4 regions of the Arthrobacter sp. Y3223065 genome follow, and region 1 is predicted to be linked to each of the others. Evidence: predicted binding sites of a transcription regulator. Region 1 holds the regulator's gene; each other region holds the start of a gene.
What was found. The regulator LexA, encoded in region 1, represses DNA repair genes until DNA is damaged. The targets are predictions, from matches to a motif close to TCGAACANNTGTTCGA.
Positions count from the first base shown of each region.

Region 2: a site for LexA is predicted at 2,825-2,840, ahead of AC5RUK_RS02425 (DUF6504 family protein). Genes of this name have one in related genera too.
Region 3: a site for LexA is predicted at 3,082-3,097, ahead of AC5RUK_RS00825 (HNH endonuclease signature motif containing protein). Genes of this name have one in related genera too.
Region 4: a site for LexA is predicted at 3,212-3,227, ahead of AC5RUK_RS06560 (HNH endonuclease signature motif containing protein). Genes of this name have one in related genera too.

Region 1 is NZ_JBNHGC010000004.1:30,449-35,584, forward strand. Features, by position in the region: gene AC5RUK_RS11915 (histidinol-phosphate transaminase) at 1-1,065, opposite strand, end outside; gene AC5RUK_RS11920 (LysM peptidoglycan-binding domain-containing protein) at 1,138-1,491, opposite strand; gene lexA (transcriptional repressor LexA) at 1,790-2,539, shown strand; gene AC5RUK_RS11930 (ATP-dependent DNA helicase) at 2,647-4,686, opposite strand; gene hflX (GTPase HflX) at 4,679-5,136, opposite strand, start outside.
Region 2 is NZ_JBNHGC010000001.1:530,273-535,408, forward strand. Features, by position in the region: gene AC5RUK_RS02405 (S-(hydroxymethyl)mycothiol dehydrogenase) at 1-859, opposite strand, end outside; gene AC5RUK_RS02410 (mycoredoxin) at 1,024-1,281, opposite strand; gene AC5RUK_RS02415 (SOS response-associated peptidase) at 1,450-2,157, shown strand; gene AC5RUK_RS02420 (SRPBCC family protein) at 2,297-2,731, shown strand; gene AC5RUK_RS02425 (DUF6504 family protein) at 2,935-3,249, shown strand; gene AC5RUK_RS02430 (DNA polymerase III subunit alpha) at 3,349-5,136, shown strand, end outside.
Region 3 is NZ_JBNHGC010000001.1:176,026-181,161, reverse strand. Features, by position in the region: gene AC5RUK_RS00835 (alpha/beta fold hydrolase) at 1-16, shown strand, start outside; gene AC5RUK_RS00830 (serine/threonine-protein kinase) at 105-1,097, shown strand; gene AC5RUK_RS00825 (HNH endonuclease signature motif containing protein) at 1,287-3,068, opposite strand; gene AC5RUK_RS00820 (fumarylacetoacetate hydrolase family protein) at 3,477-4,949, shown strand; gene AC5RUK_RS00815 (GntR family transcriptional regulator) at 4,904-5,136, shown strand, end outside.
Region 4 is NZ_JBNHGC010000002.1:349,373-354,508, forward strand. Features, by position in the region: gene AC5RUK_RS06550 (carboxylate-amine ligase) at 1-368, opposite strand, end outside; gene AC5RUK_RS06555 (hypothetical protein) at 596-1,012, opposite strand; gene AC5RUK_RS06560 (HNH endonuclease signature motif containing protein) at 1,187-3,181, opposite strand; gene asd (aspartate-semialdehyde dehydrogenase) at 3,615-4,760, opposite strand; gene AC5RUK_RS06570 (dihydrofolate reductase) at 4,937-5,136, opposite strand, start outside.

The DNA.
Region 1 (5,136 bases):
GGCTGTGGTCTCGGCCTCAGTGCCGGCGGTCACCCGCAAGTGGCCGGGGATCCCTACGTCGCGGATCAGCACACCGGCTTCCAGGAGTCCCTGCCACACGGAGCGGGGGTCCTCCAGCCCGCCGAAAAACACAAAGTTTGAGTCGGACGGCGCCGGTTTAAGCCCCAGTCCGGTCAGCCCGTCGACAATGCGGTCCCGCTGAGCCTTGATGTCCTCAACATTGGCCAGCAGGGCATCGGCATGCTCCAAGGCGGCCAGGGCCGTTGCCTGCGTCACCGCCGAGAGGTGGTAGGGCAAGCGGACCAGCCGCAGCGCGTCGGTAATCTGCGGGGCGGCGGCAAGGTACCCTACCCTGGCGCCTGCCAGCGCGAAGGCCTTGCTCATAGTGCGGGAGACAATGAGTCTCTCCCGCCCCGGCAACAAAGTCAGCGCGCTCGGCGTTCCGGCGTGGGCGAACTCGGCGTAGGCCTCGTCCACGATCACGATGGCCTGGGAGGCCTCGCCTGCTTCATACGCGGCCTCCACGACGTCGAGGCCCAGGGCGGTTCCCGTCGGGTTGTTGGGCGAACAAAGAACGACGACGTTTGCGGCGGAGTCGGCCACGGCAGCGGCGGCAGCGTCCGGCGACAATGTGAAGTCTGCCCCCCGCGGAACAGCCACATAATCCGTGTCCGTCCCGCTGGCCAGCAGCGGGTACATCGAATAGGTGGGCGGGAAGCTCAGCAGGGTACGGCCGGGGCCGCCGAAGGCCTGGAGGATTTGCTGCAGGACTTCATTCGATCCGTTGGCAGCCCAGATGTTCCCTGCGGTGAGGCCGTGCCCCAAGTAGCGGGCCAGTGCCGTTCTCAACTTCGTGAACTCGCGATCCGGATACCGGTTCAGGCCCGCGGCCGCGTCGCTAACGGCCGAGACGATGGCCTGACGGACGGCGTCGGGCAGTCCGTGGGTGTTTTCGTTGACATTCAGGAGGACGGGAACCTCCAACTGGGGCGCACCATAGGGCTCCAAGCCCCGAAGATTGTCCCGCAACGGCAGGCGGTTCAGGCGTTCTAACTGCTCACTCACCGGTCCAGTTTAAGCTTCGGCCCGCCCGGGGCAGGAATCGGGCGGGCCGAAGCAGCTCATGTTACGGCTGCCTCAGCGCGCGGACGGGACCAGCAGCTGCTGGCCGGCATGGACGATGTCTCCCTGGAGGCCGTTCAATTGCGCGATCTCGAAAATGACATCGTGAGGGTTGCGGTCGGGGGCGGACCGTACCGCCACGTCCCACAGCGTCTGGCCGCTGCCAACCGTGACAGTTGACGCCGGCCCCGGCCCCAGCCCCCCGGCGGCGGCCATTGCCGGCGCCGTGAAGAAACCGATCAAGGTCAGGGCGGCGGCCGCGGCCAGCATCAGCGGCAGGCCAATCAGCAACAAACGGCCTCTGCGGGTCAGCCGGAGGTTGGTGCTGGTACGGACGCCGGCGGCCTGCGGTGCGAGCTGGGCGGACATGGTGTCACCTTTCCGATTTTCGATCTATTTCGGCTGGTTTCGATCGTCTGGCTGTCGCGTTCGAATATATCTTCGAACGTCTCTCCTACAGTTCTAGCACTGGTGATCGAACATTGTCGAGACTCAGTCGAACAAATGTTTGAAATTCACCACCGCCTCGCCTAGCGTTGGAAGCGTCAAGCGGCGGTAAGAGCAGTGCACCAGCCGCCACCGACAAAACAGCCGAGACAACAATCCATGCGCGGTTCCGCTACCGCAGCACCGGCGCGTGGACCACTACGGGAGACCGGGGCCGGATATGTCCGAAGAGAGCACCACCAAAGCCGGAGCCAGGCGACGCGGCCGACCCGTCAAAGTGGGACGCAGCCTGACGCCGCGGCAGAAGAAGATCCTGGAGACGATCCAGCGATCCGTCATGTCCAACGGATACCCTCCGTCGATGCGCGAGATTGGTGACACCGTCGGCTTGGCGAGCCTGTCCAGCGTCACGCATCAGCTGGCCCAACTCGAGAAGATGGGCTACATCAGGCGCGACCCTAAGCGTCCCCGTGCGATGGAAATCCTGACTCCGCTGACACTCGAGCACGGGGGTGTGGAAATCGTCGGAGTCGATGAACCGCAGCAGCTGCGCAGCTCCAGCGGCGTTGCAGTATCTGAACTCACCACGTCGTCCGACACGGCGATGGTGCCGCTGGTGGGACGGATCGCGGCAGGCGGGCCGATCCTGGCGGATCAGGCGGTCGAGGACGTCATGCCCCTGCCTCGTCAGCTCGTGGGCCACGGCGAGTTGTTCATGCTCAGGGTTTCGGGCGATTCAATGATCGATGCGGCTATCTGTGACGGCGACTGGGTAGTGGTGCGCCAGCAGCACACGGCCGAGAACGGCGACATCGTGGCGGCGCTGCTCGACGACGAAGCCACGGTCAAGACCTTCCGGCAGCGCGACGGACACACCTGGCTGCTGCCGCAGAACACCCAGTACGAACCGATTCTGGGAGACCACGCAACCATCATGGGCAAGGTTGTCTCGGTGATGCGGGCCCTCTGACCCGCCGCAAGCTACTCAGTTCCCCCTCTGCCGGTCAGCGGGAGACTTCGCCCGTGCCCGGTTTGCGGGCGGACGACCGCTCCCGCGTGGCTGCTGCCACGGCCCGTTCAGGCAGCGGCAGCAGCCAGCCTCTCCAGGATCTGACGTGCCATGGCGCCGTCCTTGGTGCTCCAGAAGGGCGGCAGGGCGCTGCGCAGGAAGCCCCCGTAGCGTGCTGTCGCCAGCCGTGAGTCCAGCACGGCCACAACTCCCCGGTCATTGGAGGCGCGGATCAGCCTGCCTGCCCCCTGCGCCAGCCGCACAGCCGCATGGGTCGCCGAAACGGTCATGAAACCGTTTCCCCCGGCCTGCGCCACGGACCGGGTTCGGGCGGTCGTGAGCGGGTCGTCCGGCCGGGGGAACGGAATCCGGTCGATGACCACGAGCCGGCACGCTGCACCGGGAACGTCGACGCCCTGCCAGAGCGTCATGGTGCCAAACAGGCATGCGTCCGGTTCCTCGGCGAATTGGCGGACCAGTGCCGACATCGATGATTCTCCTTGGCACAGGATGGTCAGGTCGGTGCGCTCGCGCATCTCCGCTGCAGCTTCTTCTGCCGCACGCCGCGAAGAAAACAAGCCCAGGGCGCCGCCGCGCGAGGCCAGCAGGAGCTCCTCCAGTTCAGCAAGCTGCTCGGGGCTGGTGCCCCGGCCTGGCTTGGGCAGATGTGACGCCACGTACAGCACGCCCTGCCGGGGGTAATCGAAGGGGCTGCCCACATCAACGCTGGAATAGGCCGGCGCGCCTGCTCCCAGCAGTCCGAGTGACCCGGCTACTGCGTCGAAGGTTCCCCCGACGGACAATGTTGCCGAGGTGAGCACCACCGTGTGTTCGTCGAACAGGCCTTCGCGCAGCCGGGACGCCACGGAGAGCGGCGCTATGTTCAGCGTTGCCGGCTGGTCGTCATTGGCGGCGTAGTCGCCGGTCTCGCCATAAGTACTGGGACGGGTCGCCCAGATGACCTCCCGGGAGTCGGGCGCGGACAGCAGCCGTTCAGCCAGCTCCAGCACGGCAGAGAGCCGTGACCGCGCCATCTGCCGGCCGCCGTCCGCTGCCCCCGCACCCTCCGGCTTGGAATCGGAAAGCGCTGTACGGGCGGCTTCCCGCAGTTGCGTGAGCACCAATTCATGCTCCTCGCGGAGGCCGGCCGCCAACAGCCCGGTCGGCACCGACTGCAGGACGTCCTCCAGGGCGTCGGCCGCGGAGTTCAGCGGTTCCACGCTGATCCCCGTGTGCTTGCGCGCCGTGGAGGCGGCGGTGCGGACCATGGCAGCGGAGAGTTGCCCCGCGACGGCGCTGGTGACGCGGTCCTGCAGCTCATGGGCCTCGTCGATGACCACCACATCGTAGTCCGGGAGCACGGCCACGCCTTCGAAGGCGTTGATGGCCAGCATGGCGTGATTTGTGATCACGATGTCTGCCTCTGCCGCGTGGCCCCGTGCCAGTTCGCTGAAGCACTCGGCCGCCAGGGGACATTTTTGGGCGCCCAGGCATTCCATCGACCCGACGGAGACCTGGCGCCACGCCCGGTCGCTGACACCGGGCACCAGTTCGTCCCGATCGCCGGTTTCGGTCCCCTGTGCCCACTCGCGCAGGCGCACGACCTCCTTGCCCAGTGCGCCCGATGCGCCGGAAGCCGCCGCCGAGCCGGCCGGAGCAGGATGCGGAACGGCGTCCTCGCCCAGGCTGAACAGTGCCGCCGGTGCATCTTCGTCCGGAAAGCCGCCCGCCAGCTTGTGCAGGCAGAGGTAATTGTTCCTGCCTTTGAGTAAAGCGACGTCCAGCGGCCTGGGAAGCTCGTCGGCGACGGCCTCCAAGAGCCGCGGCAGATCACGCTTGACGATCTGCGATTGCAACGCCAGCGTCGCGGTCGAGACGATGGCGGGCTTTTCCCCCTGCAGCGCCTGGACCATGAGCGGCACGAGATAGGCCAGCGACTTGCCGGTGCCTGTGCCCGCCTGCACCAGCAGGTGCTGCCGGCGGTCAAAAGCCTCGGCCACTTTCGCGGCCATCTCATGCTGGCCGGCACGGTGCTGGCCGCCCATCCCCTGCACCGCGACATCAAGCAGCCGCAACGCCTCGCCGGCGGGAACCTGGAGATCAGTCATTCCGGATGAACTGTTCCAGCTCCGATGCCAGGCCCTCGCGCACCATCACGTCGAGGCGCGTACCGTCCTCTCCATGCTCCATGGAGAGGATTTCGGCGTCTTCGTTGTGTAAGCGGCTGATCACTTCGCCCCGGTCGTAGGGCACCAGCAGCTGCAGCTTCACGCTGGGCCGCGGTATCGTCTCGCTGACCAGCCGAAGCAGCTCGTCGATGCCCTGCCCGGTGCGCGCCGAGACCACGACGTGCCGCGGTTCGCGCTGGCGCAGGCGCTCGACCACGAAGGGATCCGCGGCGTCGGCCTTGTTCAGCACCACGATTTCCGGAATGTGCCGCGCTTCAATCTCGGTCAGCACCTCGCGCACGGCGGCGATCTGGCCCTCCGGGTCGGGATGCGAGACATCGACGACGTGCAGGATGACATCGGCGTCGGCGACTTCCTCCAGTGTGGAGC
Region 2 (5,136 bases), on a different contig from region 1:
TCTTCATGTCCGGCGTGGGCACTCCCACCAGGACCACGCGCCCGGCGAGGTCGCGGGCGTAGAAGGCCTGCTTGTAGGTTTCCGGCCGGCCGACGGCTTCAATCACGACGTCGGCGCCGTTGCCGCCGGTGAGCGCCTGGATGGCTTCCACCGGATCCTGTTCCTTGGAGTTGATGCCGTGCGTGGCACCCAGCGACTTGGCCAGCTCCACCTTGTTGTCGTCGATGTCGACGGCGATGATCGTGGTGGCGCCGGCCAGCTTCGCGCCGGCGATGGCAGCGATGCCCACGCCGCCGCAACCGATCACGGCCACGGATTCGCCGCGCTTGACCTCGCCGGTGTTGATCGCCGCGCCAATGCCTGCCATCACGCCGCAGCCGAGCAGCCCCACCGCGGCCGGGTCGACGTCGTCGTCCACCTTTGTGCACTGGCCGGCGGCCACCAGGGTCTTCTCGGCAAAGGCGCCGATGCCCAGGGCGGGGGAGAGCTCGGTCCCGTCCTCGAGGGTCATCTTCTGCGTGGCGTTGTGGGTGTTGAAGCAGTACTGCGCCTCACCGCGCCGGCAGGCCCGGCACTCGCCGCACACTGCGCGCCAGTTCAGGATGACGCGGTCGCCGGGGGCCAGGTTGGTCACGTCGGGGCCGACGGCGCTGACCACGCCGGTGGCTTCGTGGCCGAGCAGGAAGGGGAAGTCGTCGTTGATCCCGCCCTGCTTGTAGTGCAGATCGGTATGGCAGACGCCGCAGGTGAGGATGTCCACCAGCGCCTCGCCCGGGCCCGGATCGGGAACCAGGATGGTTTCGATGGAGACCGGAGCATTCTTTTCCAGGGCCACTACTGCCCGAACCTTGTGAACCATGCGGGAGTGATTCCTTCCTAGCGAAGTCTGGCGAGGCCGTCGTCGACCGTCCTGCCCATCCTAGGAAGAAAACAGGGGCGCCACAATTTCCAAAACGATTGTTATGGAAACTGCGGCGCCCCTTGGGCCCGCGGTTCGAAGACGACCGGCGGAGCGTGCGCTGGCTAGACGGCCAGGCGCTCCTTGACCAGCGCCAGCGGCGGGTTGGTGGCGCTGCTGCCATCCGGGAAGAGCAGGGTGGGTACCGTCTGGTTGCCGCCGTTGATCTTCTCGACCAGTTCGGCGGTGCCCGGGACCTCTTCGATGTTGATTTCCGTGTAGCCGATGCCCTGGGCATCGAGCTGGGTCTTCAGGCGGCGGCAGTATCCGCACCAGGTGGTGGAGAACATGGTGACGGTTCCGTCAGCGGGTGTGTAGTCCAAGATGGCTCCTTTTCGGTGAAAGCTTGTGATCATATCAACGTCCCGCCCGGCCCGGTCATTCCCGGCGCCGGCGGTGGCGGCGGCCGGGCGGGAGATCCCGACTCGGGCGGCCGCGGCTTTTCGGGCCCGCGCCGGGGTTCCGCCGCGGGACTGGACCATAATGGAGGCATGTGCGGCAGATACGTCATGGCCCGGAGCACCGGCGACCTGGTGGCCTCGTTCGACGTCGACGAGTCCTACGTTGAAGAGATCCAGCCCTCCTACAACGTGGCACCGACCGACGACGTCCCCCTGATCATCGACCGCAAGGGACCCGGCGGCGAGGGAATATCGAGAAAACTCATCCTGGCCAGGTGGGGTCTCGTGCCCCCGTGGGCCAAGGACCCCCGGTCCGGCGCGCGCCTGATCAATGCACGCATGGAGACCGTGACGGAGAAACCCTCGTTCCGCAAGGCGGCGGCCAGGAAGCGCGGGTTGCTCGTTGCCGACGGGTATTTTGAATGGCAAAAGACCGACGAGGGCAAGATTCCGACCTACCTTCACGGCGAACACGAAGAGACGCTGGCTTTCGCCGCTTTGTTCGAGAACTGGCCGGACCCTGCCCTGCCCGAAGACCACCCGGAGAAGTGGCTGCGGACCTGCACCATCATCACCACCCAGGCGGCCGATGCGCTCGGGCATATCCATGACCGGACACCGCTGATCGTTCCGCCCGGCCTCTATGCGGACTGGCTGGATCCGGAAACGACATCCGAAGCCGACGTGCAGCAGCTGCTGGAGGCCATGCCCGAACCGCATCTTGTCCCGCGGCGGGTCAGTTCGAAGGTCAACAACGTGCGCAACAACGGGCCCGACCTCATCGACGAGGCGGCATGAGCGCCGGCCGGCGGCCGGGAAACGAGGTGCGCCCCATCGTTCGCATCCCCGCGGTCATTGTGCGCCGGCCCCGGCTGCTGGAAGCTGGGACGGAGTAGCCGGACCAGCGCCGCCGAAGCGGGGCTCAGGGGAGGATCCAATGCCTGGAAAGTACGTGGCCAGCTCGACGGCAACCATCGCGGCGCCGCCGGACCGTGTCTGGTCGGTGATCACGGACCCCGAAGCCATCAGGGGGTTTATGTTCGGCACCGACGTGCAGACCGATTGGAGCGTCGGCGGGCCCATTCGATGGCGGGGTGAGTGGGAGGGCGAGGCGTACGAGGACAAGGGCCAGGTGCTGGAGTTCGAACCCGGACGGCGGCTGGTCGTCACGCACTTCAGTCCGCTGTCCGGCCGGGAGGACTTACCCGAGAACTACCACCGTCTCGTCTGGACGCTGGAGGAAGTTCCGGGCGGGACAGAGTTCACGCTGTCGCAGGACAACAACGACACCGCCGAAGCGGCGGAACACTCCAAGCTGATGTGGGACAAGCTGGTCGGCGACGTGAAATACCTCGCCGAGCACGACGGCTAGGCAGGCCCCCGGCCGCCGAACCGCTGCACGCTTACCGCCGTCGGCCTGCGGCCCCGATTTTGTCAGTGCCCGTACCTACGCTTGACCTTGGATTCGAATACATATTCGAATAGAATAAGGGGGTCAAGTTCTTCGGCGGGCGTGTTGGCAGGGGCGCTCGCCGGGGATTATGACCCGTTGTCCAGATGAAAGGCGACTGGGACATGGGTGTTTTCAGTGAAGCAGTTGACGTTGTGTGTTCCCCTGCCGGACAGCCGCTCCGGCTGCGCTGGCAGGGCAGGAGCTACCGGATCGTCGCGGAACCGGTGCGTTGGTACGAACGCCGCAAATGGTGGGCGGAGGAACTGCGCGCGGAACGGGGCAGGGGCGCAGGGCTGGTGGACCATGAGATCTGGCGGGTGCAGGCGCGGCTGAATGGCCGGTCACAAATCCGCACCCTGGACCTCTCCCATCAGGTGGATACCGGGCGCTGGCGCCTGATCCGCGTCCATGATGCCGTCCGGGAGCTGAGCGCCTGACGGCACCCCGGTTCCCGCCGGCTTTTATCCAGCCCCCCGGTTCCCCGCGGCAGTCCGCCGGATACCCATCCTGTGCCCCAACCGTTGTTTGGAATGTCCATGAGCTTTACCCACCTGCATGTATCCACGGCGTTCAGTGCGCACTACGGTGTCTCCTGGCCGGAGGAACTGGCCGCAGCGGCCGCTTCCTTCGGAGCCGACGCCTTGGCCTGCACCGACCGGGACGGCCTCTACGGCACGGTCAAGCATCTTAAGGCGTGCCTGGCAACGGGGATGGATCCGATAGTCGGCGTGGACCTGGCCGTCCAGGACGGCGGCGGCCGGGACACCGGCCGCGTTGTGGTGCTGGCCCATGGCGGAAACCAGGGCAGCGGCTACCATGCGCTCTGCCGCCTGGTCTCGGAAGCCCATGCCGGCACAGCTGCCCGCGGGCGCTCGGCCAGCCGCCGGACGCCCGGCGTGACGGTGGATCAACTCGCCCGGCATGCCGGTGTTCCGGACCGCGAACCGGCCCTGACGGTGCTGCTGGGCCCTTTTTCGGACGTCGGACAGGCGCTGCGCCGCCGCAGCTACGCCGAAGCCCGCCGGCTGGCCGGACGCTGGCGCAGCGGCCTGCCGGCCGGGTCGCTGGTTGTGGAAATCGTCTCCCACCTGAGTGCCCCGGGGGAGAACCTCAGTACCGCCCACGCGGTGCGGATGCTTAACCTGGCCGGGGAGCTGAATCTGCCGGCAGTGCTGACCAATGCCGTGCGCTACTGCGAAGAGGACGGAGCCGCCACCGCCGATGTGCTGGACTCGGCGAGGGCGCTGACAGCCTTGTCCAAGCTGCCGGATCTGCAGCCGAGCGCCCAGGGCTGGTTGAAATCCCCCGACCGGATGCAAGCCTTGGCGCGGGAAATCGTGCAGGCAGCCGGCGGCGGAAGCAAGGACGTCATCCGCCTGCTGGCCACGACGGAAGCGGTGGCCGACCGGTGCCGCATGGATCCTTATCAAGACATGGGCTTCAAGCGCCCGGTGGTCCCCGAAGCCTCTGTCATCGGGATCGACGGGGATCCCGTGGCCGAGCTGGTGCAGCGCTGCGAAACCGGCATCGCCGAACGGTTCGGCCGAATGTCCGGACGGGCCGAGAAGGAACTGCGGGACCGGCTGGCCCATGAGCTGGGCATCATCTCGCGGCTGGGCTTCGCCTCCTACTTCCTGACGGTGGCCGAAGTGTCGCGCATGATCACCGGGATGGGCGTGCGTGCCGCGGCCCGGGGGTCGGGCGCCTCAAGCCTGGTGAACTATCTGCTCTACATCAGCCATGTGAACCCCCTGGACCACGGGCTGATCTTCGAGCGCTTCCTCTCCCAGGACCGTTCCACCCTGCCGGACATCGACATCGATGTGGAAAGCGCAGAGCGGCACAACGTCTACCAAAGGATCTTCGACCGTTTCGGCAGCCAGCGGGTAACCCTGATGAGCATGCAGAACGGTTACCGTGCCCGCGGGGCGGTCCGCGACGCCGGCTTGGCGCTGGGGCTGCCGGAGGAGGAGATTTCGGGCATCGCCAAACAGCTGTGGCGGTTCTCCGCGCGCCAGTTCCGTGAGGCGATGGCAGAGAAGCCGGAGCTGCGCGCGTTTTCCGCGCAGGTGGAGCAGAACCAGCAGCTGGACCTGCTGGTGGATTTGACCGAACGGCTGGACCGGTTGCCCCGGCACATTTCCATGCACCCCTGCGGGGTGATCCTGGGCGACACCTCGCTGTTGGACCGCACCCCTACCCAGCCCAGCGGGCTGGGGCTGCCGATGAGCCAGTTCGACAAACACGACATGGACCCGATGGGCATGCTCAAGCTGGACGTGCTGGGCGTGCGGATGCAGAGTTCCATCGCCTACGCGCTGAAG
Region 3 (5,136 bases), on a different contig from region 1:
ATTCCTCGCTGATTGACCGTTCGCGCATTTTTTCGGTGCCGTGTAGGGCGCTTTTGGTCGGTACAATTACCGATGAGACTAAAATCCTGGGGCGTGGAGGCTTGATGGAGGTATTCCTGGGCGGGCGCTACAGGACACGGGAGCTCATAGGCACCGGCGGGGCAGCGTCCGTGTACCGGGCCGTGGACGAATCTTTGGGCCGCGAGGTGGCGGTCAAGATGTTCGCACCGACGACGCCGGACGATGACGAGTACCGGCGGCAACACACCGAAACCCTGCTGCTGGCCACGCTGAACCACCCCGGTTTGGTGACCTTACTGGATGCCGGCCTGCACACGGCGGCCGACGGCGCCACCACCAGTTACCTGGTGATGGAACTGATCGAAGGAGCCGACCTCCGGCGCAGATTGCGGAGCGGCCCGCTCACGTCCGTGGACACAGCCCAAATCGGGGCCGACCTCGCCGATGCGCTCAACTACATCCACGATCAGGGTGTGATTCACCGCGACGTTAAGCCGGCCAACATCCTGCTGGCCAACGGCAGCCCGAACGACACCCGGCACCACCCCAAATTGTCCGACTTCGGCATCGCCCGGATGGTCGAATCCAGCATGGCCACGGCCCAGGGCGCGACCATCGGAACGGCGAACTACCTCAGCCCGGAACAGGCCGTCGGCGAGAAAGTTACCGGTGCCAGCGATGTTTACTCCTTGGCCCTGGTACTCTTCGAGTGCCTCACCCAGCGCAAGGCCTTCCCGGGTACGCCTATGGAGGCAGCGGTCGCACGCCTGCTGCGGGACCCGGAGTTTCCCGATTCGCTGGATCCCGAATGGGCAGACCTGCTGACCCGGATGACCCGCCGCGACCCGCAGACTCGTCCGACCGCCCACGAAGTCGCCTTGAGTTTGCGGAACCTGGCAGAAGCGCCGCTCCCCGAGCAGATCGTAGCGACGGCCCCCGTGCTGTCATCCCCTGCGCTGTTGAACGGTACGACCGGATCGGACACGGCCGGGGCGATCGAAGAGCGTACCGGCGGGCACATCACCGGAAACGTGGCCATTCCCGCGCCGCCAAACCGCGCTCCCAGCGTGGGCTGAACCGACGTTCTGCAAACTCTGCCCGCCACGCGCTTGTTTCATCCCCGCCTGGGTGCGGGGACCGCTCGCACGCCTAGGAGTGCGGCTGCTCGCACGCCTGGCGATTGCTCCGGCGATTTTCGCGGCGAAATTCGCCGAGCCAGCAGCCCCTGGTGGCGCCTGATCTGCGCCGGTTGATGGTTGGTGCCCTCAAAAGGGCCAAGCCAGTGATGGTGAGGCGTGGAGTGGTTTGGGTGGGACGTGGGTTTGCCAGTAGGAGTTGCGCAGCGGTTTGCGGCGGGGGTCGATGTAGTCCGGCGGGGTGAACCAGGGGATGCCGTCGAGGACGTTGATCTTCCAGTTGCCTTGCTCGATCAGGTCGTGGTGGAGCAGGCAGAGGCAGACCCCGTTGTCGACGGTGGTGCGGCCGCCGGCCCACCACGGGATGATGTGGTGTGCTTCGGTCCAGAACGCGGGCATGCTGCACCCCGGGAAGGCACAGCCCTTGTCCCGGGCGACCAGTGCCCGGCGGATGGCGCGGTTGAAGAACCGTTGCGACCTGCCCAGGTCCAGGATTTCGCCCTCGGAGCCGAGGACCGCCGGGATGATCTCGGCGTCGCACGCCATCCGGCGGACCGTGGTGGCCGAGACAGGTCCGTTGAAGACCGCGCTGCCGCCGCCGGAGAGCAGCCCGGCCAGCTGGTCATACCCGGTGGTAACGATCACCTGTGTCCGGTGCCCGCCCGAGTCCGGAAGCCTGCCGGTATTCAACGCGATCCGGCAGGCCCCGACCAGCCCGGCCAGCAGCTTCTGCGCCCGGGTGGCATCGTCCATCGCCTCCACCACGGCCGGATCCACCGCCCCGCGGCCATCAGCGCCTGCAGACCCAGCATCTTCAGCCGCGGCCATTTCCGGGCCGGCAGCGTCAGTGCCTGCGTCGGTGTTTCCCGCGCTGCCAGTGTCGGGGCCGGCGGGTCCTGCCGTGTCACCTTCACTTCGGTTGTTGGCGGCGGTTTCGATGGCGTCGGGGCGGATCCGCGGGTTCGCGGCGCTGTTCATCACGGTGGCGAGGGCTTCGTACTGGGCGTCGGTGGTGTTCATGACGAACTGGTGCAGCCCCCGCCGCCGGCCCCGGTAGAACATGCCCTGCCGGGCCCGCAGTTCCTCCTCGGTCGGCTCGGCACCGTCTTGGTCGACCGCGGTTTCCCACGTCCTGGCGACCATCACCAGGGTGTCGGCATCGGCCTCTACGGCCTGCCGGACCAGCGACGCTTCCATCGCCTGCAACGCCTCCGGCGTGCCGGCGTGCCGGGCCCGGTCCAGGGAATCCACGACCAGGGCCGCGGCCTGGCCGCTGACCTCACCGCCGGCCATGGCCTCCGCCAACACCGGCAGCGCCGGGACACCGGGTTCCCCGTCAAACCGCACCGGCGCGGTGATCGCCTTGCCGACCCGCAGCCTGCGCCGCGCCTCGACAATACCGATCCCCAGCCTTGAGCGCAGATACTCGGCGTTGTTGGCAAACTCTGTCTTGCGGCGGCGCTGCGCCTGCTTGGACCCGGACAGGTCCGGGTCCGCGGCCTCCACGCCGCCTGTGCTGATCGCCGCCGCCGGATCCGCCCACTCCCCCGCACCCGCCGGGCTGGACGCGACGGCACCGGCCCCAGCCCCTGCCCCCGCAGCTCCGGCGGGAACAGACTCCCCCGCACCGGCACAGGCTCCGGCCTCGGCTCCGGGTCCGGGTCCGGGCGCCGCCGGGTGTTCCCCGTTGGCGGCGATGTCCGCCCGTTCCACGGCCTGGGCGCCGACGGCCTGCAGGAACTCCACGAGCTTCGAAACGTCCTCGACCGCCGCTACGGTACTAACCAGATCCCGGATGGACAGGGACGCCGAGTCGGCGGGAAAGCGGTCAGCGACATCCTGCAGCAGGACACACGCCTGGGCCAGGGATGTTCCCATCTCCCCGGTGCGGTCCAACGGTGCAAGAGCCATACCACAATTTTATTCGTACACACATTCGATAGCCATCGGAACGGGTAATTGTGTAGGAGTAGTGGATGACCCCTTGAAATACGCTCGAGCGGCCGTCGCGTAATCGGCGTACCTTGCCATGCGGATTCCGCTTGTCCGGTCGGCCGGTTCTGGTGACTGGTTTCGACGCTGTATCGCCCAAGGGTCCGGCCGCTTTCCTGCGCAATAGCCACTTTCGGCGGGTCCCAAGGCCCGCGGTAGCCGACCAATCGGGCCGACCGTAGCCCCCACCATCCCACCAGTCGGTCGAAAAACCTCTCAGCCGCCTTGACGTGGCCCCCGCCACAGGCCATGATGGATCATATACGATTTCGTACTTCACAGGAGGATGCTTTGTCCGAAGCCAACGTCACCCAGTCCGCGGGCACGCTGCAGGCGGTTGATTCCCAGATCCTGGAGGACGCCGGCAAGGTGCTGGCCGTACATCTGTCCTACAACTCCCGGGCGGCACAGCGTGGACGCGTTCCTGCGAACCCCTCCTACTTCATGAAGGCTTCCTCCTCGCTGGCCCTCTCGGGCGGCACCGTGGAGCGCCCCGCGGGCACCGAGCTGCTGGCCTTCGAGGGCGAAATCGCCCTCATCATCGGCAAGCCTGCCCGCCGCGTCACCGTAGAGGAGGCCTGGGACCATGTTGGCCATGTGACCGCCAGCAACGACCTGGGCGTCTACGACATCAAGTACGCGGACAAGGGCTCCAACGTCCGCTCCAAGTCCGGCGACGGCTTTACGCCGATCGGCCCGGCCCTGCTGCCCGCCGCGTCGGTCAACCCGGACGCCCTCCGGATCCGCACCTGGGTCAACGGCGAGGTCGTCCAGGACGACACGACCGCCGGCCTGATCTTCTCCTTCGCCCGCATTGTCGCCGACCTGTCGCAGCTGATGACACTGCACCCGGGAGACATTATCCTCACCGGAACCCCGGCCGGCTCCTCCGTGATCGTGCCGGGCGACGTCGTCGAGGTCGAGGTTTCCGACGAAGCCGCCGGGCTGAGCACCGGCCGCCTGTCGACCACGGTCACCCAGGGCGAGGCGGAATTCGCGTCCTTCGGCAACACTCCCAAGATCACCGACGCCGACCGGATCGATGCCTTCGGCAGCGAGGAAGCGGCTGGCCTGGCCCCGGCAATTACCGGCAAGTCCGCGCTGACCGAGGACGTCAAGGCCAAGCTGCTGTCGGTCGCAACGGCCACCATCTCCGGCGCGTTGCGGAAGCGGGGGCTGAACAACGTCAGCGTTGACGGCCTGCTGGCCACCAAGCCCGGCCAGAAGGTCATCGGCACCGCCCGCACGCTGCGGTATGTGCCCAACCGCGAGGACCTGTTCAAGTCCCACGGCGGCGGCTACAACGCGCAGAAGCGCATCATCGACGCGCTCGGCCCCGGCGAGATCCTGGTCATGGAGGCCCGCGGCGAGAAGGGCTCCGGCACCCTCGGGGACATCCTCGCCCTGCGCTCCCAGGTGCGCGGTGCGGAAGCCATCATTACCGACGGCGGTGTCCGCGACCTTTCCGAGGTGGCGGCGCTGGACATCCCGACGTTCTACAACGGCGCCCACCCGGCGGTGCTGGGACGCAAGCACGTGCCCTGGGACACCGACGTGACGGTAGCCTGCGGCGGCACCACCATCCAGCCCGGGGACATCATCGTCGCCGACGACAACGGCATCCTGGTGATACCGCCGGCCCTGGCCGCCGAGATCGCGGACGAGGTCGTCGAACAGGAACGCCAGGACAGCTTCGTCTTCGAGATGGTCAAGGAAGGCCACAAGATCGAGGGCCTGTTCCCGATGAACGCCGAATGGCGCGCACGCTACGAGGCTTGGGTCGCGGAGCAACCGAAGTGACCACCCTGGCCCCCAGCAAGTCGGAACAGGCCTACGAGCTGCTGCACGAGCGGATCGCCAAGGGCGAGCTGGTGCCCGGCTACCGGCTGGTCCTCGGGACCATCGCCGCGGAGCTTGGCTGCAGTACCGTCCCGGTGCGCGAGGCGATCCGCCGGCTGGAGGCCGAGGGCCTGGTGACGTTCGAGCG
Region 4 (5,136 bases), on a different contig from region 1:
GCCTGGACGCGGGCATCAGGCGCTGGATGCGGTGCGGCCGGGGACGGTGATGTGGCAAGCGCGACGGCCCTGGCTCCGGAGGCGCGGGCACAGGCGTCGGCCAAAGCTCTTCCGGCCAAAATTTCGGCTGCCAGATCGGACAAGGTGGAGCGCGGCGGGCCGATAACCTCGATCTGCTCCTGTTGGAGTTCGGTCGCGAGCGTCGGGCCGGTGGAGGGTGCGGCAGCGGCCGAGCCCGTTTGTCCGGGTTCCTGGCCTTCTGCCCCTGTGCGGCGGTACCGGTCCATCACGGCGGCCGCGCGCGGCACGGACAGGCCGGTGGCGGGGTCGACCAGCAGTAACTCCTCTTCGACACCGAATGTGCGCATGCAACCACCTTTCGTAGGGTCTTTGCCGATGACAACGGCCGGGATGTCTCTGCAAAGCCCGGCCCACCAAAAGAGTACGGGCGGGAACCCTGGTGGTCCACAGCGGCAACTGTCACCGCCCCACAGTCCTATCGACCATCAACAGCGACAACCCCGCGCCGGGCGTCCAGGCCACGCCGTGGGGGAGGGCCTCGAACATTCGGAGTTGCGGTCCGGCGCGGCTGCCCCTAGGGCAGGTCTTCCCGGGTGATCGCCGCACCAGTCTGCCGGACGTCGACTTCCGGTGCTCCTGCTGGCCGTGGAGTGCGCTGTTGTTCCACGCGGCCCTTGGAACGAGCGGCGAGTTCGTCATGCCGGATCATGAACCGGATGATGCTCGGGCGAAGCGCACGGAGATTGACCAGACCGCTGCCGCAAAGCCAGCAGACCAGGCGGTAGCTGTGGTTCACCTGAACCAAACGGTCCGTACCGTGGTCCATCAGCCAATCGGGCGACAAGAACTCATGCATCGGTGGCAGCAGATATTCGGCGGGCAGTAGCCGTGCGAAGGCACCTTGCGGCTCAAAGCACTGTTCCAACTGGAGCATCATCCACCATTCTTCGGAGAGGTAGGCAGGACCGCAGGTTTCCAGAAAGCGCCGCAAGTGAGCCTCCAACCGGAGTGAACGGTCGGCTCGAATTGGTCTTATCTGACGTTGTTGGGCGAAGAAATCCTGGAGCGCATCGTCAATTCTTGCCTTGGGCCTCGCGTACCTTGTCACTGTCGATCCTCTTGATGTGTGTTTCGCTTCCGATCGGTTGGATCGATAGCGGGGTTTCTAGAACGGCGGTGCGCCGTCGTCCCACAAACCGTCCGTGACTCCGTCGCCGCCCGTGTCGCTTCGGGGACTGTTGGCTCCGTTGTTCGGGCTTTCTGTGGCATCTCCCTCGCCGCCGGTGTTGCCTTGGGAACTGTTGGCTCCCCCGTCCGGGCTTTCCGTGCTGCCAGCCTGGCCCGCTGCGGTGGGGCAGGTGAGGGCCCAGCCGTCGTCGGGGGTGGTGGTGTGGGTGTGGCCGGAGCGGGTGGTGAAGTGGAGGGTGCCGTCGGGGTCCTGAGTGACGGTGGTGCCGGCGTGGTGTTTGGTTTTATGGTCGGGTTTGCATCGGGCGCTGAGGTTTTCGGGGACGGTTTTGCCGCCGTCTTCCCAAGCGATGGTGTGGTCGATGTCGCAGTGGTCCGCGGGGACGGTGCAGCCGTAGTCGCGGCAGTGGCGGTCGCGTAGCCGGACGAGGCGTTTGAGCCATTCGGGCGGGTGGCGCAGGTCTTTGGCGGCGGCGATGGCTTGGCCGTGGTCGTCGGTGAGCACGGTCAGCCAGGATTTGGCCAGCGCGGCAAGGTCGCGGGTCATGTCGGGCGGGATGGGCCCGTATCCGGTGAGGTCGCCGGGTGCTTCGGCGAGCCGGAGCAACGTTTGCAGGGGCGCGGTGACGGCGACGGAGGCGGTCACGTTCCCGCCCCCGCAGGTACAGGGCCCTTGCCTTGCCATCCCGGTGGTTGCGGTCCCTTGGGCGGCGCCTGGCCCTGTCTCGGCAACGGCCGGGATCTCTGAGCCGGTTTCTTGGGTGGTGCCCGTTACAGTTCCTGCGGCTGCAACTGCGGCTGCCGTTGCCGATCCGGCCGCCAGTCCGGAATCAGTCGCCAATCCCGGGCCGGTTGCCGCTGGGTTGGCGGCTGCTTCCGCCCTTGCCGTCGCCGTGCCGGCGGCGGTGTCTGTGGCGGGCTGGTAGGCGTGGTCGGGGTAGCGGAGAAGCATGTCGGTGAACACGTCGGCGCGGAGTTGGCCCAGGGTGCGGGTTTCGTCGGCGGTCTGCAGTTTGCGGGCGTGGGCCTGCATGAGGTTGTAGGCGAGCAGGGCTTTGTCCGCGCTGGTGCGGATGTAGAGCTCGGCCATCCCGTCGTCCTGGGGCTGGTACTGGACGGTGCGGCGTTCCATTGCTGCTTTGTGCCGGGTTTCGAGGGGTTCGGGGTGCAGCCGGTCGCGGGCGGTGCGGGCCCGGGCCTGGACGGATTCCAGGGTGATGGTCCCGGCGCCGGGAACAACCTTGGCTTCGTAGCCTGCCAAGGCCTCGGGCGGCAGGCCGGCGCCTTTGCGGGCGATGGCGGTGGCGCGGTCCAGATCGAGGTCGCCTTTGTCGAGGGCGGCGAGGGTGGCGGGCAGGCAGGTGGCGATCTGGTGGGCGTCGGCCAGTTCCGCGGCGGCGCGTTGGCGGGGCACGGCCAGGATGGGCGCGAGCTCGTGGGCGGCGTGCCGGCAGATCCCGTCCGGTGCCCCGGCGTCGGCGCCGGTGGCCGGGCGGAGCACCGCCAAGCGGTGCACGGCCCGCAGCCGGCGGGACTGGGTCCAGGCCTCGTGTTTGCGCACCGCCTGGAGGTAGTCGAGGGTCGACCAGTCGTCCAAGGTAGCCGGGTCGGTGCCCGCGAGCAGGCCGGCCAGTTCCGCCGGCCCCAGTTCCTGCCAGTCCTCTGCCCACCCCTGCCGCGCCGGTACCGAAACCGCGGAGGCGTCCGGAGAGTTTGTAAGCGCTGCGTCGCCCGTTGCTGGCCGCCCGGTGTCCGCGCAGCCGGGTTCCTCAACGTCGTTGGCGGCCTCGTGCGGGGCAGCACCGGGCCCCGGGCCGCGGGGTGCAGGGGCACCGACGGGAGGGTTGGAGATTGCGTTCTCTGGCGGCCCCTGGGGCTTGTCGAAGTCATCGGCGGCACCGTCGTCGGGCAGGGCAGGGGTGCCGGAGTGTTCCTCCGGCTCCTGTGCCTCGTCCAACGGTTCTGCTGCCATACTTCAACGCTACGCAGCCCACGCCGGGGGTAGAACGGACATTCGACGAAAGTGCATAACGTGCCGCCGTCCCTTGCCTGTGGAGGAAAAGTCGGCAGGCGAACGGTTGCTCGCGGCCCCACCAGTGCCTGTCGAGGACAAATCGGCAGGCGAAGAGTTCGACGCGGAGCCGTCGAGTGCTGTGGAGGATAAGTCGACTGCGGTGTAGGTAATGCGGTGGATCAGGGACAGTGCGGCGTAGCAGGATCCATGGACAGCCTGTGCCGAAGGAGGAGAGCGTCCGGTCCGACGGCAGGAGCCCGCCCCCAAAAAGGGACGGGCTCCACGTGGCGTTGGGCTTCCCAGCACCGGGCTTCTCACGCCTTCGGGTTCACGACGTCACGCGGCTCAGGCGCTCAAAGCGTCCGCCGGGACTCTCAGCCGGCTGCAGGTCCTAGAGGTTGCCGGTGGCGATGCGCAGCATGCGGCGCAGCGGTTCCGCCGCACCCCACAAGAGTTGGTCGCCCACAGTGAAGGCGCTGATGTACTCGGGCCCCATTTCCAGCTTGCGGATACGGCCTACCGGGATCTCGAGCGTGCCGCTGGCCGCCACGGGCGTCAGGTGCTCCATGGTGGCTTCCTTGGTATTGGGAACCACGCGGGACCACTCGTTGTCGGCGTCGATGATCCGCTCGATTTCGGCCACCGGCAGGTCCTCGGTGAGCTTCAACGTCAGGGCCTGCGAGTGCGACCGCATGGCGCCGATGCGGACACACAGGCCGTCGAACGGTATGCGCTTGTCGTCGCTCAGCCCCAGGATCTTGTTGGTCTCGGCCGGGGCTTTCCATTCTTCCTTGGACTGCCCGTTGCCCAGGTCCTTGTCGATCCACGGGATAACGGAACCGGCCAGCGGCACGCCGAACTGGGAGGAATCCAGTTCGGGGCTGCGCTGCTGCGCCAGGATCTTGCGGTCGATTTCCAAGATGGCGGAGGAGGGCTGTGCCAGTTCATCGGCCACCGCGGCGTTCAGCGTACCGAACTGGTTCAGCAGCTCGCGCATGTGCCGGGCGCCGCCGCCGGAGGCCGCCTGATAGGTCATGGACGTGCCCCACTCGACGAGGCCGTTCTTGAACAGGCCCCCCAGGCCCATGAGCATGCAGGAGACGGTGCAGTTGCCGCCGATGAATTCCTTCACGCCCCGCGCCAGACCAGCGTCGATCACGTCGCGGTTCACCGGATCCAGCACAATGATGGAGCTGTCCTGCATCCGCAGGGTGGACGCCGCGTCAATCCACAGGCCGTCCCAGCCGGCGTCGCGCAGTTTCGGGTAGACCTCTGCGGTGTAGTCGCCGCCCTGCGCCGTCAGGATGATCGGCAGCTTAGCCAGCGTCTCGATGTCGTACGCGTCCTGCAGTTTGCCGGCACCCGCAGCGAAGGCCGGGGCGTCGCCGCCAGCGTTCGACGTGGAGAAAAACACGGGGTTGATGAGGTCGAAGTCGCCTTCATCCTGCATGCGCTGCATGAGGACGGAGCCGACCATGCCGCGCCAACCGATCAGGCCGACGGACTGGGCAGATGAAGTGGCTGCAGGGGAAGTCATGCATTCCATTTTACGGACGGGGTCAATTTAAGCGCTCTGAGTTACACGAGTTAGGCGCTGCGGGTTGCACAAAGTGGGCAGAGTTACACAGCGTGGGCGGATCGCATGCGTCAGACGTACGACGGCGGTGCCCGCCGTCGGTGTTTCGCGCAGCGTGGGTGCCGCACGCCGCGGGCTTACTCCTGGCCGCGGACCCAGAGCGAGATGCGGTAGCGGGTGCCGTTGGCCGCGGTGTGCCAGTCCTCGGTGGGGGTGACGCCGTCGAACTTCCAGTCCGGGCCGAGCTGCGGGGCGTACGTGTCGCCGTCCGTCTCCATGTCGATGACCGTCACAGACGCCGCGTTGGCATGCTGCTTGGCGAGGTTGAAGATCTCGC